2 regions of the Noviherbaspirillum sp. UKPF54 genome follow, and region 2 is predicted to be linked to the other one. Evidence: predicted binding sites of a transcription regulator. Region 2 holds the regulator's gene; the other holds the start of a gene.

Region 1 (7,856 bases), 1.2 Mb from region 2:
CTTCTAGCAGCTTCCGCTCCGTCGTTCGCCACGCCCATGCTTCGCCTCACAAGTGACGGCTCAACAGTTACCGTTTCCGACAATCTCTCCGGCGACGCGGTGCCTCTGGCCGGGCAGGTCACCTATATCGGATCCGTCGGCAGCTTCGTCGCCAACGTGACGACCGGCACGACCAAACCGTTGATTGGCGACGCCAGCCACGCTGCATTCGACCTGAACTCGATTAACGTCACGAGCGGCACCGCCGGCAGCTTGAAACTGGAGTTCACCGAGACCGACTTCATCAGCAGCTATGACATTGTCGGATTCGTCTCGCAAATCGGCGGAACAATTAATAACCTTCCTGGCAGCAGTCTTGCTTACACGGTTTACGTCGACACTTCCAACACTGCATTCGGAACCGGCACCGAGGTCTACTCGGCGACATTCGGCTCGGGCGCATTCTCCGCTGCTTCGTTCAATCAAGTCGGATTAGGCCTGTCGACTCCGTATTCCATTACCATCGTGGCCAATCTCACTCATTCCGGGTCCGGCTCCAGCAGCTTCGATGCCCTCGTCCAGGTACCCGAGCCTGCGACCGTTGCCTTGTTCGGCGCGGGGCTACTCGCCATCGGCGGATTGCGCGGGCGCCGCCGCAAGGAGCATCAAGACACTGTAGCCTGAACGACTATTATTCTTGCCTGCCACCGTCGTGGCAGCAGTTGTAACCGGAAAGCGCCGCTTCCTGCCCGCAGGTTCAGCGGCGTTTGCGCATCGATTCGTACCTGGCTTCACTTACCCAAAATACCAGCAAGGCAATGCAGTCATAGGATCGATCCTCGTTCGCCTATTCAATGGCAAAGACGGGCGCTCCGACTACCCGAACTTATTCCAAAAATCGCCCTTCCACTGGCGATCAATGAAATCACAAGAAGCGAGTGTCGGATGGATTGACGTTTTCACGTCGGCGATGAATGCGAAGCAGACCTTCTCTCGCAGAGATCCGTGCTAGAGCGCACGAAATTCATGAAATGCGATGACGAGCCGAAGCGTGCTGCAACCCAAAAAGCACGGCGCGCCCAGACGCGCGCTAGTTGCGGTCGCGTTCAAATAAAAAAGGGCCGCCTTCCGGCGGCCCTGCGCTTCCACGCAGTCAGTTCATTTTGCGGTACGGCGACGGCGGATGGCGCCGATGCCGGTCAGGCCGATCCCCAGGAGGGCCAGCGACACCGGTTCTGGGACGCTCGTCGTCGGACGCTGCGCAATCGTGTAGTGCGAAACGTTATGCGAAGTGCTGCCGCCGCTCAGATTGAAAGGCGGTTCCGTAAACGGAGTGCTCCAGACGCCGGAGGAATAGGCTTCATTGAAGAGGAAGGCCGTCAGGTTGGTATCGGCGCCATCCTTGAAGACGATGATGTAGTCGTAATTGGCAAAATTGGCGTTGCTGATCGACCATGTACCCGTGGAACCGCCCGGCCCAACCTGCACGTTGCCATCGTTGGCCGTCCAGTCGGAGAAACCGAAGAAGCCGGCTGTATTGATGTTGGAAATGTTGGCGACGTTATTGTTATCTGGCGGTGAAATGTACTGGCAGGCGCTGACGGCAGTATTGGTTCCGGTCGAATCTTCGACCTTCGCCGTCGGGTTAGTAACGAAGTCGGCCGGACAGCTCACCAAAGCGGCATGCGCCACACTACTCAGCCCCAACGTCGCTGTCGCGAACACGGCGGCTGCAATGAAGCTATTTTTACGCATTGTTATTCCCTTTCAGTGTGAATTCTAGGTGTCGACAAGCCCCCGCTGTTTGGCTTGTACGCATAGCTATGCACGATTTAGGCCATCTCCCTAAATCTCTGATTTGAAAAAGAATTTTCAAAAATGCCGGCCTAGCGCCCGCCGTGCTGTCAATTTGGTCGACAGCCATGACGGTCGCTGTTAGCTCCCCAGCCTCGCTCTACCGTATCGTCTATTCGGCATCTAATAAATACAGATGTCTAAAGAGGGGCCAATTAATTTGGCCTCCAATTTATTAAATTGGAAGCGCGCACGCGCCGCGACCCCGACTGGCTTGTTGACGTATGTCATCTCGACAACATTCCTTCCTGCCAGAATTAGCGCACGCATGGCGCTGCCATCATGACCAGCCGCGATGTGCCGCTTTGAACAAGCCCAAGGGTCTGGCAAATGGAAGAACTTAGTAATCAGGTGCTAAGCGCACTTAAGGGAGTATGGAAGTACCGTTGGTTGACGGCGGCACTGTGGTGGCTGGTGTTTACGCTAGGCGCGCTGATCATTTTCCTGCTTCCCGATACCTATCAGGCATCTGCACGCGTGTTCGTCGACACCCAGAGCGTCCTCAAGCCGCTGATGTCCAGCATGACGAGCATCCCCAACATCGAACAGCAGGTTTCGATCATGAACCGGACGCTGCTGAGCAGGCCGAACATCGAGCGTCTCATCAGAATGGCCGACCTAGATATCAAGGCAAAGAACAGCAAGGAATACGAGCAAATGGTGCTCGACCTGATGAACGACATCAAACTGGGCGGCACCAGCCGCGAAGATATATATACGATCACCTACAGCCATCGAAATCCGCGGCTGGCGAAGGATGTCGTGCAATCGCTGCTCACCATCTTCGTCGAAGGAAGTTTCGGAGACAAGAAGCAGGATTCGCAAAAGGCGGTGGCATTCATCGACGAACAGATCAAGTCCTACGAGACGAAGCTAGCGGCCGCCGAAAACGCTCTCAAGGAGTTCAAGATCCGGAATGCGGGAATTCTTCCCGGCGAAGGCGTCACCTATACCACGAAGCTGGATCAGCTCGCGGACGCGTTGCAGCAGGCAAGGCTGGAGTTGCGCGAGGCGGAGCAAACCCGCAATGCATTAAGAAAGCAGATGGCCGGCGAGGAACCGGTCCTGCTGGTAGATCAGAATGCGACAACTTCGACGCAGTCCGAAATCGATACCCGGCTGCAGGGTCTGTACAAGAACCTCGATTCCCTCCAGATGCAGTTCACCGACCGGCACCCAGACATCATCTCCATCAAGCGGCTGATCGCCCAGCTGGAGGAACGCAAGGCGCAGGAAGCCGGACAGCGCAAGGAAAAACCGTCGGCGCGTCCCAACTACAGTCCGATGCTACAGCAACTCGCTGCATCGCTTGCCGAGGCGGAGGCCAGCGTGGCGGCATTGACGGCGCGCGTCGACGAGTATTCGGCTAGGTACGCCAAGCTCAAGGCCATGGTCAACGCGGTACCGGAAGTGGAGGCGCAACTCGCGCAGCTCAACCGCGACTATCAAGTCAACAAGGACAACTACGAAAAACTGATCGGGCGCCGGGAAGCCGCAAAACTGTCGGAAGAATTGACATCGACCGGAATGATCAAGTTCCGCATCATCGATCCACCAATCGTTCCGCAAAAGCCGACCGGCCCGAACCGCTTGCGCCTGTTGTCGCTGCTGCTGGCGGCCTCGCTGATGGCCGGCATCGGCGGCAGCCTGATCATGAGCCAGATGCGTCCCGCATTCATGAGCTTAGCCACGCTGCGTCAGACGACCGACCTTCCACTGCTCGGCGCGGTCTCCATGAACTGGACGCCGGCCCAGCGAGCGCGCGAAACACGCGCCGCCTATCTCCTGGGGCTACTCTTCCTCGGACTCTTATTGTCCTATGCAGCGGCCGCGTTCAAAGCAGCCTAGAACCGCAAATTGACTCAGACAAGGGAAACCGATGAGCATTATCGAAAATGCCGCGCGCCGGCTTGAGCAGGTCAAGCAATCTCCATCCGTGCGTACTGATGCGCGCGCTGGCGAGCCCGCCAAGCAGACACCGGCACGACTGCCGAATCTGGCAAACGCGAATGCCCAGCCTGCAGGCCAGACCAGCGTCGCTCCCACTCCCCCTAAGCATCATGTGGAAATCGACCTCGAACGCCTACAGCAAATGGGGATGGTCGTTTCCAACGGCGAACGCAGTGCAGTCGCCGAGGAATTTCGCGTCATCAAGCGGCCTCTGCTGCGCACCGCGGCCGCTCCGTCCAGAGGGGGCGCTGGCAACCCACGCAACCCGGCCAACCTGATCATGGTCACGAGCAGTCTGCCCGGCGAAGGCAAGACTTTCTGCGCGATCAATCTCGCAATGAGCATTGCGACAGAAAAGGATTACACCGTGCTTCTGGTGGATGCCGATGTCGCCCGCCCGTCGATTCCGAAAGCACTGGGCATCAGCGCCGAGATAGGCATGATGGATATCCTGTGCGGCGATCGAAAGGATATCGCGGACGTGCTCGTTCATACCAACGTCCCCTCGCTCAGTCTTATCACAGCAGGCAAGGGCCATCGCTATACCACCGAATTGCTTGCCAGCCAGGACATGGCGACGATGGTTGCGGAGCTCGCCAGACGTTATCCAGACCGGATTGTGATTTTCGATTCCCCCCCTTTGCTGGCAACAACCGAAGCACAGGTACTGGCAATGCACATGGGACAAATCGTCGTCGTCGTCGAGGCGGAGCGTACGACGCAGAGCCAGCTCCAGGAAGCATTGCGCCATCTTGACGGATGCCCGAACGTCAGTTTGCTGTATAACAAGGCTCGCCGGTTTTCGACCGAAACCGCATATGGATATTACTGACGCCGCGCCCCGCAGGAAGGAGCCTTTCGGCATTCCCTGCCGGCGACTGTTGCCGGCGGCGTCGGCCGTCGCCCTGCTTTCCATGCAATCCGTCCATGCGGCAGAATGGAGCGTCGCGCCGAGCGTCGGCTTGCGCGAGACCTACAGTTCCAATATTGCGCTGGCACCTGACGCAACGGCCAGAAGCGAATGGGTGACCGAACTGGCACCGCGCATCGCGCTTTCCGCCAGCGGCGTGCGCTTCAAATTCAACGCCGACTACGCGTTACGCTACCTCGATTATCACGGGGGTGGAACGTCGTCCGAAGTCCAGCACAATGTCAACGCCAATGCATCTGGCGAGTTCGTCAAGGACCTGCTGTTCGTCGATGCAATTGCCAATATATCCCAGCAGCGAATTTCCGCATTCGGGCCACAATCGATCGACTATGTGAATTTGACCGGGAATCGCACAGAGGTGCAGACCTATGGGATCAGTCCCTACCTGCGCCATGACATTGGTAGATTCGCAGCAGCTGAACTTCGGTATACCGCGGAAAAAAAGAAAGCCGACGACCCCAACCTGCTCGATTCAGATGTGCGACGCACCCTGTTCGACATTGGCAGCGGGAACCGCCTGCGCACCTGGGGCTGGGGCTTCGAGTTCGACCGGCAACGCATCGACTACCGGCTGGCACCGGAAACCGAGTTATCGCGTTATACCGCAAGGCTGCAATATGAAATCACGCCCCGCATTTTCCTCAAGACGACGGCGGGATACGAAGACAACAACTACCTCTATATCGGCGAGAAACCAAGCGGCAAGCTATGGTCAGCCGGATTATCCTGGCTCCCGTCGCAGTCGACATCGGTTTCGGCCAGCGCCGGACACCGCTATTTCGGCAAGACTTTCGCCGCTTCCGCCGGCCATCACGACGGAAAGTCTGCGTGGGACCTCGGTTACGACGAAGAAGTTACCTCGCAATCAGCGTTATCAACACAGTCCACGCTGGACACGGCCGCCTTCCTCGACCGGCTCTGGAACACCAGCATTCCCGATGAGGCTGCGCGCAAAAAGATCGTAGACACGTTCATCCACAACGCCGGCCTGCCCACTACGCTTTCCGGAAACATCTACAACCTGTCAAACCGCATATTCCTGCAAAAGTCCCTGCGCATCTCGCTTGCGCTAGACGGTTCCAGGAATACCGCCGTGTTCGCCATCCATGGTCTGCGCCGCGAACCGCTCAGCGTCGCGCCGGTGGCGGGAGCGGTGCCGCCGACCTCGCAGCCCGGAATCGACGACGACAGCTTGCAGACGGGCGCCAGCGCGAACTGGATCTGGCACGTCACGCCGCGCTCCGACCTTGCCTTCGGCGCCAGCTACACGCGTGCGCGCGCATTCGGCAACGAACGCATCGATCATTTCCGTGCCTTTCGCACCGCCCTCGCCAAGCAGTTCGGCCGGAAATCGAGCGCAACGTTCGAGCTGCGCCGACAGCAGAGGTCGTCGACGCAACAGGACGCCGCCTATACGGAGAACGCCGTTGCCCTTCTTATTCTGATGCAGCTTTAAGCCCGCGGGAGACTCATGTACAACACCTACTATGGCCTGACTGCAAAACCCTTCCAGCTCAATCCGGATCCGAACTTCTACTTCGGCAGCAAGGGCCATAGCCGCGCGATGGCCTATCTCGAATATGGACTGTCGCAGGAAGACGGATTCATTGTCATCACCGGCGAAGTAGGTGCCGGAAAAACCACGCTGGTACGTAACCTGTGCCGCAGGCTCCAGTCGGAAAAAATTGTAGTTGCGCAGATCGTCAACACCGCACTCGATGCGGCCGACATCCTGCGCATGGCGGCCGCATCGCTCGATCTTCCTTTCGAAAACGTCAGCAAGGCAGCACTGCTGTTACGGCTCGAAATGTTCGCCCGCGATTGCGCGAAGCAAGGCAAGCGCATCCTGCTGATCGTCGATGAAGCACAAAATCTTTCGCACCATGCGCTGGAGGAGTTGCGCATGCTGTCGAACATGCAGTCTTACGATCAGCCTCTGCTCCAGACTTTCCTGCTCGGCCAGCCGGAATTCCGTGCAATCCTGATGAGCGAAGGCATGAAGCAGCTGCGGCAGCGCGTGATCGCCACCTACCATCTCGGCCCGTTGGACGAGGATGATTCGCGCGCCTACATTGAACATCGCCTCTCCACTGCGGGATGGCAGGGCGATCCCTGCATCAGCGATGACGCATTCGATGCCATTTATGGTTACACGCAAGGCATCCCGCGCAAGATCAACACCTTCTGCGACCGGATGTTTCTAATGGGATATCTGGAAGAACTGCATGCATTCGGCACCCGGGAAGTCGACAAGGTGATGGCAGATATCGATGAGGAATTCGCAGCACCGCCGTCGACTGAGGTGGGAACCGACCATACGATCGCCGAGTTGACGCCAGCGTCTTCCGACATCGACGCAATCGAACGTCGCGTATCGCGCATGGAATCATCGGTGACGACTCTGGTCGATGCGCTGCGCAAAATGATTTCGGCTCCTCTCAAGAGCGTTTCCTCCAAAAACCCATGATGAATACAGTGAACGAGATTACGCCTGGAAGCTGCGACCTGTTGTGCGTGGTTGGTGCGCGCCCGAACTTCATGAAGATCGCGCCGATCATGGCCGCGCTTGCCGAACATGCTCCTCGCATGCGCGTGAGCTTGCTGCATACTGGCCAGCACTACGATGCGGTGATGAACCACCAATATTTCGATGCATTGGGTATTCCGGCGCCTTCGATCAATCTCGAAGTCGGCTCCGGCTCCCACGCGCAGCAGACGGCGGAAGTCATGCGGCGCTTCGAGCCGGCGCTCGACGCGTCCGGAGCGCGCGCGGCGCTGGTGGTCGGCGACGTAAATTCGACGCTTGCCTGCGCACTGGTGGCTGCCAAGCGCGGACTTCCCGTCATCCATGTGGAGGCAGGGTTGCGCAGCTTCGACCGCGCGATGCCGGAAGAAATCAATCGCATCCTGACCGACCGCATATCCGACCTGCTGTTTACCAGCGAACGCGGCGCGCGAGACAATCTTCTCAAGGAAGGCATTCCCGAGCAGGCGATCCATTTCGTAGGCAACGTCATGATCGACACCTTGCGCCAGAATCTGGGGCGTGCCGTGCCGTTTCGACAGACCGTGGCGCCGGAAGAAAGGGCGCGCTGCGACGTAGCTGAAAACAACTACGCCGTACTGACCCTGCACCGCCCAT
Region 2 (7,856 bases):
GACTCTGCTGCGCGAATATGCCGACAAGAGCCGTACCGAATTCACCAATCGGGAACTGCGCCTCGATTCGCGCTTGCGGCTACCCGACATCAGCGACAACCTCGAAGCGCGCCTGATCCTGCTCAGCCGCCGCCTGACCGAGCGTGGAGCGGCGATCCGCATCGAGAAAACCGGGCGCGGACGCTTCCGGCTGTGCGTCGATCGTCCGCTCCAATTGCGGGAAGGATAGAGAGTGTTATTAACTAAGCCGCCATCCGGTCCTCGATTCCCAGCGCATCTGCCAGCTTGCTCCAGTCGCGCTTGCTCAAGTTCTCACGCGCCACATCCAGCAGCGCGTCGAACGCCGGCGGCGGGACGTGACGGCGGATGAGCGCCAGTTTTTCCGCGCGCTCGCGAGCGCTCAGAGCTGGAATCATCCAGCGCATGGTGGCAAGGGACTCGTCCGGCGGGATCGAGGCGACTAGCGCCTGCTCGATGCCGATGATTTCCTCATCGCTGTGCGTTGCCCACAATACCGCGTTGTTCCCAGTTTCCTCGATATGCATGTGGGCCAGGTTGTCCGCGATGAACAGGCCGAGTTCACGATACAAGTCAGCGATCGCGCCGGAACGCACCTCGTCCTGCGCCCCCTCGACCGCGCTCGCCAGGGTGGAGAGCCTCTCCAGCGCCGATTCATGATGCACGTGCTCCGACGAGATCGTGCACGCCGAACCGGGCTGGCGCGCTTCCATCGCGGTATGGATGAACTGGTTTTCATGCTGCAAATGCCTGCCGCAGAAAACAATCAATGCGCGGACCTGCCCCAGGACGCAGGCCACTTCCCCACCGTCGGAGCCATCCATGGCGCCGACCGCTTGAAGCGTATCGCTCATGAAAAGGCGCAAGGCCTTGTGAATGTGGGCATAAATATCGAAACGCTGAACAACACCTGTGGCGTGCGACTGGGAAGGGGAAATGGCCTGTTCCATGAAGGTCTCCGATCGTTTGGCGGTTGCAAAAGAAGTTCAATTGACGACAGGCCTAGATTACGGACTTATCCGGACCCGTTTTCTTAAAACTTCATTCAATAAACCTTAAAAAAACCTTAAGTTCGGAAGCACGCCTTGTGGCCGTCGCGCGCCAAAGACCATACCGATCACAAGTGATATTTCAACCACACGACCTACGAGAGGAGCGGTAAAATATTGCGATGCGTCAAAAGAGACTGATAAGCTTCGTCCTTCCCGGGCTCGACCTGATCCGGGATCGCGTCGGCTCGCTCGGCGTTGACTTCCCGATTTTGGGAACAAAAGGAGCGTCGAACGCTGCTCCTGTTTTTGACAGTTGTAGCAGCAACGAACATCCATTGCGGCCGCATTCTGGCTTGGCGCCTTGATGTTCAGGGTTCACCGCATGATTTGCCTTGGTATGGCACCGGTTAATCCACGATTTTGCTTGCTTGGTACGGGATTTGCATTAGGATTCTTGACCTGGCTCAATTTTGACCCGAACCCCAAAACGCCTAAAAACCTACAGCGAGCGCGAACATGATTCTGCATAGAATGAATTCTGCCGATATGACTCATCCCGCCTATTCTTCCAATGCATCGGGTGCCGCGAGCGCGCAAGACTTGCGAGCACGCTGTTCCGCCTGTGGCATGCACCAGCTCTGCCTCCCTACGGGGCTCGGCTCGACCGAAATGGACAAGCTGGAAAAGATCATTGGGCGCCGTCGCCGCATCCCGCGCGATGGCCACCTGTATCGCGTCGGCGACCCCTTTACCAACCTGTACGCGATCCGCCTCGGCCATTTCAAGACACACCAAATCAATCCCAGCGGCGACCAGCAGATCACCGGCTTTCAGATGGCCGGGGAACTGTTAGGAATGGATGCCATCAGCACCGATCGTCACCACTGCAACGCCGTGGCGCTGGAAGACAGCGAGGTGTGCGAGATCCCGTTCGCGCGGCTGGAAAGCCTGTTTGCCGAAATTCCGACGCTGCTGCATCACTTTCACCGGATGATGAGCCAGGAAATTACGCGTGAACAAAGCGTCATGCTTTTGCTGGGCAACATGCGGGCGGAACAACGCTTCGCCGCCTTCCTCAGCAATCTGTCATCACGTTATTCCGCACGCGGCTATTCTTCCACCAGCTTCCAGTTGCGCATGACACGCGAGGAAATCGGCAATTATCTCGGCCTGACCATCGAAAGCATCAGCCGATTGTTATCTAAATTCAAGAAGCGCGGCTGGATCAAGGTCAGCAACCGTGAACTGGAACTGCTCGAACCGAACACGCTAAAGGCAGTCGCCGCCGGCACCCTGAGCTGCGCATGATGCGCTTGGGCCTGCGGACAACGCTTAGAGATAAAAAAACCGGGCGCAAGGCCCGGTTTTTTTAGAAACATCAGAAGGGTGGTCGGCGTTCACTCGGCACACCGACCAGATAACAAGTCAGCATGCTGGCCAGTGCACAAAACATCCAGAAACAGAAAAATCCTACGGTATACGCTGCCATCGGACTTACGTCTAGATGAACTCCGAGCATTCCCAGGTCACGCGGATCAAATAGCGAAAAGAAAAAACCTTCCGCGACAATCGCGACCAAAAAAGACGGCCACAAGACGACCATCATCAACCGCGCCATCAAACCACCCTCCTTTCGGCTTCGTCTTTATAAAACGCCATATCAGACTGGCATTCTCGCGTCTCTTTTCTCATTATTGAGAATCGATTTTGATAATCGAGAACGCTCCCTGATACGATATTCGATTTCAAGCCGATCTGCACGCGGCGCGCCAATCCTCATCCTTCGGCGGGCGCGAGGTCAGGCGACAACACGACATCATGCTGTTTTGGCCATGTCCAGACGCCGGTCAGGCGCCAGTCGCGCGCCTGATCTTCCACCTGCACTTGCCAGTTCGCCTGCTCGAGGAAAGCCAAGTCGATCGAGAAATTCCCATTACTATCCGGCCACGCCTCGCGCACGATGTCTTTTTCCGGCAGGGTCGAATGCACCAGGCGGATGGATATCTTGCCGGTCACCGGACGCTGCGGGCTGTCGATATGGCCGATCAGTTTGCCGGCCGCCGGATCGAAGCGCACATTCAATTTCAAGTGCAAATTCGCCGCTACACGGTCGCGCCGCAAGTCTTGGTTGATCGCCTTGCCCTGCTTGTAGTAGTCGTCTACCACCAGGGCATCCGGGCGACTTACCGCGAGCCAGGCGGTGAAGCAGCCTGCCACGACCACCAGGAACGGACCCAGCATCAGAAACCACGGCCAGCGGTTCGCATACCAGGGCGAACCATCGTCCGTCTTCAAACTCGGATCAGCGCTTTGCATCACAATCTCCTTGCATTTAACGCGGTACGAAAAATACCGCCTTTTCCTTCACTTCGACATCCGAACCGTCGGTCGACTCGACTTCGAACATGATCTTGTTCGAACCGGGTTGCCCCTTGCCGTGGGCGATCCGCACGCGCACCGGTACGGCCCGCGAACCGGTCGCGGGCAACGCCACTTCTTCCGCGCCCGCCAGAGCGATGGTCTCGATGCCGGAAACCTTGATCTTATACTTGTGCGGGAATTCGTCAGTGTTCATGATCTGCAGGCGATACACGTTCTCGATCATGCCGTCCTCCACCTCACGCCCCATCGCACCACGGTCGCGGATCACGTCCAGTTTGAGCGGCGTGCGTGTGAGCAGCGAACCCAGGAAGCCTGCCACGATCAGCACCAGGATGCCCGTATAGATGAGCACGCGCGGGCGCATCGTGCGCTGCCGGATCTGCTGCGGGGTGAAATGGTTTTTTAATGCGTTTTCGGTGGTATAGCGGATCAGCCCACGCGGCGAGCCGACCTTGTCCATTACCGAGTCGCAGGCGTCGACGCAGGCGGCGCAGCCGATGCAGTCGTACTGCAGGCCGTTGCGGATATCGATGCCGGTCGGACATACCTGCACGCACATCGAACAGTCGATGCAGTCGCCCAGGTTCGACTTGGCAGCCGACTTGCTGCGCGCGCCGCGCGGATCGCCGCGTTCCTTGTCATAGGTGACGGTGAGCGTGTCCTTGTCGAACATCGAGCTCTGGAAGCGCGCATACGGGCACATGTATTTGCATACCTGCTCGCGCATCCAGCCGGCATTGCCATAGGTGGCAAAGCCGTAAAACAAAACCCAGAACCATTCCCACGGGCCGAGGCCGAGGGTTTTCACTTCGCCCAGCAGTTCGTGCATAGGGGTGAAATAGCCGACGAAGGTAAAGCCGGTCCATAGCGCGATGGCGCCCCAGATCAGGTGCTTCGCCGATTTCTTGGCGACCTTTTCGGCCGTCCATGGCTGCTTGTCCAGCCGCATGCGAGCGCTGCGCGTCCCCTCGATCTTGCGCTCGACCCACATGAAGATTTCGGTATATACGGTCTGCGGACAGGAGAACCCGCACCATAGCCGTCCGGCGACGGCGGTAAACAGAAAGAGCGCATACGCGCAAATGATCAGCAGCAGCGCCAGATAGATGAAATCCTGCGGCCACAACACCACGCCGAAGATATAGAACTTACGCGCGCCAAGGTCGAACAGCACTGCCTGCCGACCGTTCCAGGAAAGCCACGGGAATCCATAGAACACCAGCTGGGTCAGCCATACGCAAATCCAGCGCCAATTGGCATACCAGCCCTTGACCTCGCGCGGATAGATTTCCTCGCGAGCGGCGTACATCTTGATCACCGATACCTTTGGAGCAGCGTCACTCATTACAGACTCACAACGATTGATTTTTTCGGGCTTCATACTAAGCGATTGAGCAGCCGGGACCGCGCTGCGGCGCATATCGTATCACTTACGAACGCACCTCGTGACGCGGTCAACGGCTGCTCTCTCTTTCTACTGCTAGGCGCCCTTACTTCTGCGCGACAGCGCCAGTGTCGTTGGACAGACTCCAGACATAAGCCGCCAGCAGATGGACCTTCGCTTCGCCCAAGAAGTCCTTGAACGCGGGCATGGTGTTGTCGCGGCCCTTGCGAATGGTCTCCATGATGGTGTCAGCGCTGCCGCCATACAACCAGATCTTGTCGGTCAGGTTGGCAGAACCGAGGGCCTGGTTGCCCTTGCCGTCAGCGCCGTGGCAGGCTGCGCAGGCGCCGAACTTCTCCTTGCCGAAGGCTGCCTTGATCGGATCATGCGCGGAACCGGACAGGCTCAGCACGTAGTGCGCGACATTCTCGACTTCCTTGTCGCCGCCGATCGCCGCCGCCATCGACGGCATCATGCCGTGACGACCGTTCATGATGGTGGTCTTGATCACGTCCGGCTCGCCGCCGTGGAGCCAGTCCTTGTCGGTGAGGTTCGGGAAGCCCTTGTTGCCGCGTGCATCGGAGCCGTGGCACTGTGCGCAGTAGGTCAGGAACAGGCGTTCGCCGATGGCATGCGCCTGCGGATCGGCGGCCACCGCCTTCAGGTCCTGCTGCTGGTACTTTGCGAAGATTGGGCCGAATTCGGCGTCCGCCTTCTTCAGCTCTTCCTCGTAAGCGCCGGTCGACTTCCAGCCCAGCTTGCCGGCGTACGTGCCCAGGCCCGGATACAGGAACAGGTAGGCAAGCGCAAACACGATGGTGATATAGAACAGCCACATCCACCAGCGCGGCATCGGGGTGTCCAGCTCCTGCAGGTTTTCATCCCAGCTATGGCCGGTGGTTTGCGTCACCTTGCCGTCCGGCCCCACCTCGACCTTGGCCTTGGATTGCGCCCAAAGCAAGATCGCGCAGCCGGCGATACCCAGCAGGGTCAGGAGCGCAATGTAGACGCTCCAAAAGCTATTTGTAAAATCAGACATGTTGTTTCTCCGCAGCTTGCGTATCGAATTCGTCGGCGAATGGCAGGTTGGCTGCCACTTCGAAGTCTGCGCGGCGACGCGCACTGTAGGCCCACAGGATGATCCCGATGAAGGTCAGGAAGCTCACCACCGTAAACAGGATGCGCGTATCCATGATCATTTGTTCGAATGTCATGATTACCTCGCCTTGATGAGGGTTCCCATGCCTTGCAGGTAGGCGACCAGCGCATCCTGCTCGGTCTTGTCGGCCAGAGCCTTCGGCGCTTCGGCAATCTCCTGGTCGGTATACGGCACGCCCAACCTCTTGAGAGCGCGCATCTTCGGACCGATATCTTCCGGATCCAACTTGGTCTTGGCCAGCCACGGATAGCCCGGCATGTTCGACTCGGGAACCACGTCGCGCGGATTGTTCAGGTGGGTGCGGTGCCACTCGTCGCTGTAGCGGCCGCCGACGCGCGCCAGGTCCGGACCGGTACGCTTGGAGCCCCACTGGAACGGGTGGTCATAAACGAACTCGCCGGCCACCGAGTAGTGGCCATAGCGCTCGGTCTCGGCGCGGAACGGGCGAATCATCTGCGAGTGGCAGTTGTAGCAGCCTTCGCGCAGGTAGATGTCGCGGCCGGCCAGGCGCAGCGGGGAGTACGGCTGCAGTCCCGCCACAGGCTCCGTCGTCGACTTCTGGAAGAACAGCGGCACGATCTCGACCAGGCCGCCGAAGCTCACCACGATCAGCACCAGCACAACCAGCAGGATCGGGCTCTTCTCAATCCATTCGTGTTTGAATTTCATTCGTAACTCCTCATTCTCAAGCGTGGGCCGCGACTGCCGGGATGCGTGCATTCACCGGTTGCGCGTCGCGCATCGTCATGACCGCGTTGTAAGCCATCATCACCATGCCGCTCAGGTACAGCAGGCCGCCGGTGAAGCGGATCACGTAATATGGGAAGGTTGCTTTCACGGCTTCCACGAAGGTGTAGGTCAGCGTGCCGTCAGCATTGACCGCGCGCCACATCAGACCTTGCATCACGCCGGCGATCCACATCGAAGCGATGTACAGCACGATGCCGATGGTCGCCACCCAGAAGTGCACTTCGATCAGGCGCTTGCTCCACATTTCGGTCTTGCCGAACAGGCGCGGCAGCAGGTAGTAGATCGAGCCCATGGTAATGAAGCCGACCCAGCCGAGGGCGCCAGCGTGCACGTGGCCGACGGTCCAGTCGGTGTAGTGCGACAGCGAATTGACGGTCTTGATGGACATCATCGGGCCTTCGAAGGTCGACATGCCGTAGAACGACAGCGAAACGATCAGGAACTTCAGGATCGGATCGGTGCGCAGCTTGTTCCAGGCGCCGGACAAGGTCATCATGCCGTTGATCATGCCGCCCCAAGACGGCGCCAGCAGGATCAGAGAGAACACCATGCCGATCGACTGGGTCCAGTCAGGCAGCGCGGTGTAATGCAGGTGGTGCGGACCCGCCCACATGTAGGTGAAGATCAGTGCCCAGAAGTGCACGATCGACAAACGATACGAATACACCGGCTTTTCGGCCTGCTTCGGAATGAAGTAGTACATCATGCCGAGGAAGCCCGCGGTCAGGAAGAAGCCCACCGCGTTGTGTCCATACCACCATTGCACCATCGCGTCCTGCACGCCGGCATAGGCCGAATAGGACTTGGTGAGCGATGCCGGCATCTCGGCGCTGTTGACGATGTGCAGCAGAGCCACGGCGAGGATGAAGCCGCCGTAGAACCAGTTGGCGACATAGATGTGCGGCACCTTGCGCTTCAAGAGCGTGCCGAAGAACACCAGCGCGTACGCTACCCAGACTAGCGCGATCAGGATGTCGATCGGCCATTCCAGTTCGGCGTACTCCTTGCCGGTGGTCATACCCAGCGGCAGCGTAATTGCGGCCGCAACGATGACGAGTTGCCAACCCCAGAAGGTGAAGGCTGACAGCGCATCGGAAAACAGGCGCACCTGGCAGGTACGCTGAACGACGTAGTAAGAAGTGGCGAACAGTGCGCAGCCGCCGAACGCAAA

Evidence for each region. Region 2 encodes FNR, which switches genes on or off when oxygen is low (the NO sensors DNR and NnrR bind a similar motif). Its sites were predicted from a motif close to TTGATNNNNATCAA; they were not measured.
Region 1: a site for FNR is predicted at 2,051-2,064, ahead of FAY22_RS14080 (XrtA system polysaccharide chain length determinant). Genes of this name have one in related genera too.

Annotation. Positions count from the first base shown of each region.
Region 1 covers NZ_CP040128.1:3,058,028-3,065,883, forward strand. Annotated here, with positions in the region: gene FAY22_RS14070 (PEP-CTERM sorting domain-containing protein) at 1-663, shown strand, start outside; gene FAY22_RS14075 (PEP-CTERM sorting domain-containing protein) at 1,138-1,734, opposite strand; gene FAY22_RS14080 (XrtA system polysaccharide chain length determinant) at 2,164-3,681, shown strand; gene FAY22_RS14085 (XrtA-associated tyrosine autokinase) at 3,713-4,615, shown strand; gene FAY22_RS14090 (TIGR03016 family PEP-CTERM system-associated outer membrane protein) at 4,698-6,170, shown strand; gene FAY22_RS14095 (XrtA/PEP-CTERM system-associated ATPase) at 6,186-7,181, shown strand; gene wecB (non-hydrolyzing UDP-N-acetylglucosamine 2-epimerase) at 7,178-7,856, shown strand, end outside.
Region 2 covers NZ_CP040128.1:1,833,138-1,840,993, forward strand. Annotated here, with positions in the region: gene FAY22_RS08460 (GAF domain-containing protein) at 1-229, shown strand, start outside; gene FAY22_RS08465 (hemerythrin domain-containing protein) at 243-968, opposite strand; gene fnr (fumarate/nitrate reduction transcriptional regulator Fnr) at 1,638-2,318, shown strand; gene FAY22_RS08480 (FixH family protein) at 2,787-3,326, opposite strand; gene ccoG (cytochrome c oxidase accessory protein CcoG) at 3,343-4,737, opposite strand; gene ccoP (cytochrome-c oxidase, cbb3-type subunit III) at 4,883-5,815, opposite strand; gene FAY22_RS08495 (cbb3-type cytochrome c oxidase subunit 3) at 5,808-5,990, opposite strand; gene ccoO (cytochrome-c oxidase, cbb3-type subunit II) at 5,993-6,604, opposite strand; gene ccoN (cytochrome-c oxidase, cbb3-type subunit I) at 6,621-7,856, opposite strand, start outside.